Cellulosilyticum sp. I15G10I2: one gene and its partner. The protein of the gene in region 1 interacts with the protein of each later gene in a pairwise test. Links are inferred from orthologs where the notes say so. Each region holds a gene or a part of one and is shown on either strand. Other genes may lie near its edges.

Region 1 (4,324 bases):
TGAAGATCTTTTACCTTAATTGTAATCTTTGACTTTGCTTTTTCTATATAATTAATTAAGGAGGATTTAATATGAGTTGTTGTAAAAAGAATGTAGGAAGTTATTATACTCGCCCTTTTGCTGGCGCTGTAAGTCCTTACCCTGGTGCCGCTAGCCCTTATGTTGGCCCAAGTCCTTGTCCTTGTGGGCCTGTTGCTGGTGCTGTTAGCCCTTATGCTGATGGATGTGATAATATAAGACCTATTTGTGTAGACTCTTGCCCATCAGATTTTCTTCCAAATGAACCAATTGGTGTAGGTGGTATATCAAGCCCATGCTATAATAATACTGACGTACCATGTGGATGCAGTTTAAGAGACGCTGCTTGCAGACTTATTAATCAAAGAGCTATCATCCACGTTGAAGGCTGCAAAATGTGTGTTATTATTATTGCTGTAGGTAAATGTTTTATTAAAACTGTTAACTTTGCTACGAATAAGGTAGTATACTTTAATTTAAGCCGTGTAAACAGCATTGAAGATGTACTTCCTCGTTGCTAATCACTTAAGTTAAACACTGCACTCTATTTAAAATGCCAGCAGATAGCTTGCTACCTGCTGGCATTAATTATGACTATAGGTTTTATATAGTAATATATTAATTCTTACGAATGTCTCCTAGCTTTTTCTTGATTCTTTGAAGTGCATTATCAATAGCTTTAACTGGTCTGTCAAGCACCCGTGCTATTTCATGATAATTCTCCCCTTGTGTATAAAGCTTGAGTACTTGCCACTCTAGTTTACTAAGGGCCTTTAAAATGTAACTATTTAACACCTCTAAATTTTCCTGATTAATAACCTCATCCTCTGGTGTTATACATTCATTATTTTTAATAATATCCATCAATGTAATATTTTCTTCTTCTTCATCTGCGCCTTTGCTGCTAATGGGAAGATTTAAAGAGATACTCGTATTAAGAGGCATATGCTTTTGCCTGGATACTGTTTTAAAAGCTGTACTCACTTGTCTAGTAATACATATTGCAGCAAATGATCTAAAACTTGTTTCTTTATTCGGATTATAATCACATATTGCCTTAAAAAGGCCTATCATACCCTCTTGTACTAAATCTTCCTTATCTGCTCCTATAAAGTAATTTGCCTTAATTTTAGCACGGACAAATTTTTTATACCGCTGTACTAAAACTTCCACCGATTCTTTATACTCGTTGTGATATAAGCCTATTAGTTCTTCATCACTCATAGTCTCTAGCTCTTTGACACTTAGATTTTGCTCTTGGATAACCATCATATAGTCCTCCTTAATCCACTTTGCCTCGTCGTAATTTTTACATTTTTTCTAACGTTTTTTTATTCATCCATTGTTCTAATGGATTATGCTTGGCTGGAGAGTTAGTACTAGTATAATAACCTGTTCTGTTGCATCTGAGGTTGCCACTCTTACCTTATATTTATTATGAATAGCCTTAGCTGTTTCTTCTATGTACTGATCAGTCGTTTCTTTTTATTTTGTGGATATAATAGCAACCTGTTTATTATATAAGCAAACTTGTCCTAAGTTGCCTTTTACGTTATAGGTATCAAATATTTTATTTAAGTATTACCAACCAAAGATCATATTATATCCATCGACTAATAAAAATTTTCGCTCTTATCCCTCCCCTATTCGTATGATAGGTATTATTTCCAGTATACTATAAATATGTTTTTTTGTTAATAGGTTAAATCAATAGCCTGTTCTATATTATAAAGAAGAACTGGCTATTGATTTCATTCTTTAGCCAGTTCTTCTTTTCATTAACCTTTAAACTTTCTTTGTCTTACTGCCTCATAAACCATTATACTTGCTGCTACCGAGGCATTAAGTGAAGTTACCTGCCCGTACATAGGTATACTCAGCACATAGTCACAAGACTCTTTTGTGAGTTTAGATACCCCTTCACCTTCACTGCCTACTACAATGGCTATAGGCCCTGTAAGATTTTCTTCGTACATCATTTTGCCATCCATATCCGCACAGGCAACCCAAAGTCCTTTTTCTTGTAGTTCCTTAATTGTTTGAGAGATATTCGTTACTTTAGCAACCTTCATATATTCAATAGCGCCTGCCGATGATTTAGCAACTGTACCAGATAGGCCTACTGCTCTTCTTTTTGGAATAATAATGCCGTGTACCCCTGCATTATGAGCTGATCTGATAATAGCTCCTAAATTATGAGGGTCTTGTATATTCTCAAGGATAAGTAGAAAAGGATGTTCATCTTTATCTTTTGCGTCTTGTAAAATATCATCTATTTCCACATAACTCTGCGCTGCTGCATAAGCTACAACCCCTTGATGTTTTTCTCTGCCTGTAACTTCATCTAGTTTAGATTTCTCAGCTTCAATAATCACAATCCCTTTATCTTTAGCTTCTCCAACTATCTTGATGATTGAACCTTCTTTTTCTCCCTTTTGCACCATAAGCTTATCAATATCTCTTCCTGCCTTTAGTGCTTCCATAACTGCATTTCTGCCATAGAGAATGTTCTCATCGATTGATCTTTCTTCTTCAAACTTATCTTCTGAAAATCTGTTCGGTCTTGTATCCCTGCCTTTAAAACCTCTTTGCTTATAATCATCTTGTCTAGGTTTACCTTGCCATGATCCTTCTTTTTTATAGCCTTCTTGTTTGGGTCTATCTTGCCATGATCCTTCTTTTTTATAACCTTCACGTTTGGATTTGTCTTGCCATGATCCCTCTTTTTTATAGCTTTCACGTTTGGGTCTATCTTGCCATGACCCTTCTTTTTTATAACCATCCTGTTTGGGTCTGTCTTGTCCCGCACCTTCTTTTTGATAACCTTCGTTCTTTGACTTTCCTTGTCCAAACCCACTTGATCTATCACTCTTAAATTTGCTTGTGTTATTATTTCTAGGTTTATTTCTATCGTTGGTAAATTTCATAATTTATTTACTTCTCCTTTTTATTTAAAATCTCTTGAATATCTTTTTTTGTAATAGCTCCAGTTACAAATATAAGCACAAGGTAGGCTAAGCCTCCTACTCCAATACTTAAAATCGTAACAAGCGCATTGCTTGTGAATGAGTTTGTGTCTATAACACTTCCGAGTACACGATATGTTCCCCATGCTAAAACACCCATTGCAGAGCTTGAGATCAAGGGTCTAATAATTACAAGCCTAGTATTTAGCTTAAACCCTGTATATTTCTTCATCATAATATAATTATAAAGGGCAAATACCATATAAGCAGCTATTGATGCTATTGCAGCACCTATGACTTTAAACGAACTCGTTACTAGGATTATATTAAGTATAGTTTTAACAAAAGCCGCTAAGCCTATTCCAATAACCGGCTGCCACACCTTGCCTATCCCTTGCAAAATACCTGTAAAAGCTTGTCCTAACATAATAAATAGAATACTAAGTGCTGCAGCTGCAAGTATATTCCCACCGTCTGGTGCATTGGCATATATAAATTTCATAATAGGATCTGCAAGTACCGCAAGTCCTATAGAAGCTGGCATCGCAAGCAAAATAGCAAAACGCATACCTAATTCTATCTTAGTCTGCACTTCAGTTCTATCCTTTTTAGCTGCTGCTTCTGATATAGCTGGAACGAGTCCAATAACCAGCGCCATTCCAAAGGTAAGCGGAAAATTAATAAACGTCGCAACTTTTCCAAGTTGTCCAAAATATGCGTTTGCAAGCTCCAGCTCAACACCTGTTTGTGTCAGCATTTTAATAACCAATGCCGAATCTATAAAGTTAATAATAGAGTTAACAGCTGCACCTATAGAAATAGGTATTGCTATAATTAGAACCATTTTAGCTGCCGTTTTAAAACCTATTCCTTGTTTTTTAGGAGTCTCACTTCTTTGTATTTCATCATTAATAGAAGTTTTGTTACGCAAGTAAAACAGTGCTAATACCGCAGCCCCGCACATGCCTCCCGCAACAGCTCCAAAGGATGCCCCACCGGCAGCTTTACCTAAGTTGGGGAAAAAGAAAAAAGCCAAAAGAAGTCCTATAACAACTCTCCCTAAATTTTCTAATACTTGTGAGACAGCCGTAGGTGCCATATTTTGCATCCCTTGAAAATAGCCTCTAAAAACACCCATAATACATACAAAAAATGGACTAAGTGCAAGTCCCCACAAAGAATATTTTGTTTCTGGCACCCAATTAAAAGCATCTATCATAAAAGGTGTTGCTAAAAAAATAAGAAGTGAAACAATTATTCCTATCCCTAGCATAAGTTTCATGGTATGTGTAAAAATATCTTTAGCAGCCTGATATTCTCCAAGTACTCTTTTTTCCGCT
Region 2 (3,692 bases), on another replicon or contig:
AGAAAATGATGTTGATATAGCGATACTTACTCTTCCTAAAATAAGAGTCAAACAAGTAGCAGAAAACTTAGCAAAATGGGGTATCAAGGGACTTTGGAACTTCTCGGCAGTTGATTTGGTTTTGCCAGAAGGCGTACAAGTTGAAAATGTTCATTTGTCACATAGCTTGATGACTCTTGCTTATAAAATTAAGGATGATGAAGAAGAGAATAAATAAAATTAAAACTGTGCATGAAGCTTTAGTATTACGCTAAAAGTTTCATGCACAGTTTTGTATTTAAGCCATATTATTTTTAAAAAGAATGATATATAATAAAAATAATTGGTATAGGAAAACTTGAGGGGGTACTAAAGTGTTTGATTTTTTTAAAAAAAGCAGAAAAATCATTTTGCAAAATGATTTAACATCCGAAATTGTGATCTCTAATAATGAAGTAGATATAAAAAAGACTTATATAAAAGAAATACTTAATAAAAAAAAGCTTCCTATTGTACTGCTAGATCCTCTTTGGCATTCTATCAGAGATCAAATAGTTAGTGAGTCTATTAATAAAAACGAAGGTGTGTTACAGGAACTTTTAAAAGAACAGGGCAAGCTTACAAATGATTATAAAGAATATGGCATTGTTAAACAAAATTTTTTCAAACAAATTCTGACATTAAGTGGGGAGCTTCAAGGGGAAGGTGATACAGGTAAAATTGAAAAGCTAAATAAGCTTCATGAAAGTACATTAGGTGCTAATCAAAAAATAGAGGCCATTGAAAAGAGATTAGAAGAAGTTGAAGAAGAGATTGAAAAAATCAATAGAAATATTATAGAAGAGATTATAGCTTTAGGGTATGAATATATTAGTCTCTGCAAAAATAACTGTCAACATTTAGAAAAAGAAATTAATGAACTTCGTGAGAAAGTTGTACTTAAAACGAATGAAAAAAAGAAAAATGAACAGATTCTAAAAGGTATTTACAACTATATGCATCATGTAGTGGGGCAAAATCAAATAGAGGTTATAGATAAGGAGCTCTGGGATAAAGAAAAATGATATTAGGAATAGGATCAGATATAATAGAAATAGCCAGAATAGAAAAAGTGATTAAAAATACCCCTGCTTTTATCAATAAAGTTTTTACGGAAAAAGAGCGTAATCATTTTAAGAACAAGCATTATAAATCAGAGACAATAGCAGGGGTATTTGCGGCTAAAGAAGCTGTCAGTAAAGCACTAGGAACAGGATTTAGAAGTTTTACACCTAAAGATATAGAAGTTACGCCAAATGACTTAGGAAAGCCGGAAATTACTTTATATGATGAGGCCAAAGCGCTAGCCACAGAGCTTGGGGCTGGAGCTATGCATGTAACGATATCACACTGTAAGGCTTATGCAGTGGCTTATGTTGTGATAGAAAGGGGTGAACCAGGTGAAATTAATGACTCCAAAACAAATTCAGCAAATAGATGAGGAGGCGATCAGTCAATATCAAATACCAGGCATTTTACTTATGGAACATGCAGCCTATCATTTATTTAGGCATATTAAAGAAAAATATAAAAAGGGCAGTATCCTTATAGTATGTGGTCCAGGAAATAATGGGGGAGATGGCTTTGCGCTTGCACGGCAAATTAAGATATGGGGCAATTGGCCAATGAAAGTACTTATGCTCGCGGGGCAAGATCAGTTACAAGCAGATGGGAAAACTTATTATAGGATCTGTCAGCATATAGGCGTAGAAATGATACAAGTTTCAGCCGATAATATAGAAATAGTTTATAAAGAGATAATGGCAGCAGAGATTATAGTGGATGCACTTTTTGGTACAGGTCTTTCAAGAAAAGTATCAGGTGCTTATGCAGACGTTATCACGCATATTAATAGAAGTTCAGCCTATATAATGAGTGTAGATATACCATCAGGAATCGATGGGACGACAGGGCAAATACAAGAAGCAGCAGTAAAAGCGGACATAACGATTAGTTTTTCAGCCGCAAAGTTAGGATTGTATATCTATCCTGCTATTGATTATATTGGTGAACTTAAAATAGTTGATATTGGCATACCTCAAGCTATTTTAGAAAATATAGAGACACCCTATTACACCATTCAAAAAGAGGAGATGAAAAAACTTCTGCCGCATAGATATACAAGAAGTAATAAAGCGACTTATGGCAAGGTGCTTGTTATAGGAGGGCAGAGAGGTATGTCAGGAGCAGTTGCCTTAACAAGCATGGCTGCACTCAAAGCAGGGGCGGGTATTGTTACTGCTGCAGTGCCTAGGGCTATTCATGATATTATGGAAAACAAGTTGACAGAAATTATGACTATAGCACTTCAGGATCAAGATGGACATATTGCAGCAGAGGCCAGGGGGCAGATACAAGCATTAATAGAAAAATATGATGTTATAGCTATAGGCCCGGGAATAGGCAGATCAGAAGCCATAAAGGCTATTTTACTGGTAGTGCTTGCAAGTGATAAACCTTGTATAGTTGATGCAGATGCACTCTATTTTCTTGGAGAATTAATTGAAGTTGTAGAGACAAGAAAAGCAGAGACTATTATTACACCACATCCAGGAGAAATGGCGAGGTTAACAAATTTAACAGTACAAGACATATTAGATAATCCACATACTGTTACAATGCAGTATGCAGTAAAAAATCATGTAATAAGTCTATTAAAAATAGAAAGAACAGTGGTAGCAGACCCTAAAGGCAACATATATATCAATATAAACGGTAACAGTGGCATGGCTAAGGGTGGAAGCGGCGATTTGCTGACTGGCATCATTGCAGGACTTTTGGCTCAAAAGTTAGAGGCAAAGCATGCAGCGAGACTAGGGGTTTATTTACACGCAAGAGCCGGAGATATTATGAAGGCTTTAAAAACTGAATATACACTTTTACCCAGTGATTTATATCAAGGCATGGATGAAGCATTTAAAGAATTGATTGATGATTAGAAGGGCATATGAGTAGGGAGGAATGTGGGGATGCGTGCAAGAGATATCATGAAAAAAGGTGTTATTTTTGTTAAAGAAAATGATAGTATAGAAGATGTACTTGCAGTTCTAATGAAAAATAATATAAGCGGTGTACCTGTTGTAGATCAGGATAGGCGTGTTGTAGGGGTTGTAACAGAGCAAGATCTCATTACTAAAGAAAAAGGACTAAATATTCCATCATATATTGAGTTTGTAGCGAGTATATTATTTATAGATGGGAATTCAAAATATAATACAAATCACGAAAAAATCATTACATTGACCGCGAAGGAGATTATGTCTTCGCCGGCGTATACCGTTTATTTAGATGCATCAATAGAAGAGATCGCATCAGTTATGGTAAACAGACGTATTAATCGCGTACCAGTTATAGATAAAGAACGCAAGTTAGCAGGTATTATAGGTAGAGGGGATCTGCTTCCGATACTTATTAATTAACACGGAGGAAGTATGTATAAGCGAAAGAAAGCCTTAATAGTCATCTTTTTACTAATGATGTCCTTTGCATTTTATGGTTGTAATAAAATGATGAATAATAATGGACCAAAAGATAAACTACACCTCATGCTCACGACACTTAAAAATTATGAAGCTGATGTGACAATGTCATTTTTAAAAGATACAGAGGCAAATGTTTTCAAGATGAGACATCAGGTAGAAGTAGGAGGCAAGTATAAGCTTACAGTAGAGAGT

The links.
Region 2: the proteins of rlmB (region 1) and BN3326_RS11865 interact in binary tests that used the Escherichia coli proteins (3 or more experiments, as listed by UniProt). The link is inferred for Cellulosilyticum sp. I15G10I2 from one-to-one orthologs.

Annotation. Positions count from the first base shown.
Region 1 is NZ_FMMP01000006.1:15,588-19,911, reverse strand. Bases 668-3,606 are described here. They hold rlmB (23S rRNA (guanosine(2251)-2'-O)-methyltransferase RlmB), read right to left. Parts: upstream 2,538-3,606; coding sequence 1,797-2,537; downstream 668-1,796. Other genes in these bases: BN3326_RS00165 (putative polysaccharide biosynthesis protein), read right to left, coding at 2,953-3,606; sigH (RNA polymerase sporulation sigma factor SigH), read right to left, coding at 668-1,290. Also shown: BN3326_RS00185 (hypothetical protein), read left to right, coding at 1-19; BN3326_RS00180 (hypothetical protein), read left to right, coding at 72-539; more of sigH, read right to left, coding at 637-667; more of BN3326_RS00165, read right to left, coding at 3,607-4,324. UniProt on the Escherichia coli protein: Specifically methylates the ribose of guanosine 2251 in 23S rRNA.
Region 2 is NZ_FMMP01000010.1:41,469-45,160, forward strand. Bases 693-3,692 are described here. They hold BN3326_RS11865 (NAD(P)H-hydrate dehydratase), read left to right. Parts: upstream 693-1,427; coding sequence 1,428-2,957; downstream 2,958-3,692. Other genes in these bases: BN3326_RS11855 (hypothetical protein), read left to right, coding at 693-1,043; acpS (holo-ACP synthase), read left to right, coding at 1,040-1,459; BN3326_RS11870 (CBS domain-containing protein), read left to right, coding at 2,988-3,437; BN3326_RS11875 (LolA family protein), read left to right, coding at 3,450-3,692. Also shown: BN3326_RS11850 (redox-sensing transcriptional repressor Rex), read left to right, coding at 1-217; more of BN3326_RS11855, read left to right, coding at 354-692. UniProt on the Escherichia coli protein: Bifunctional enzyme that catalyzes the epimerization of the S- and R-forms of NAD(P)HX and the dehydration of the S-form of NAD(P)HX at the expense of ADP, which is converted to AMP.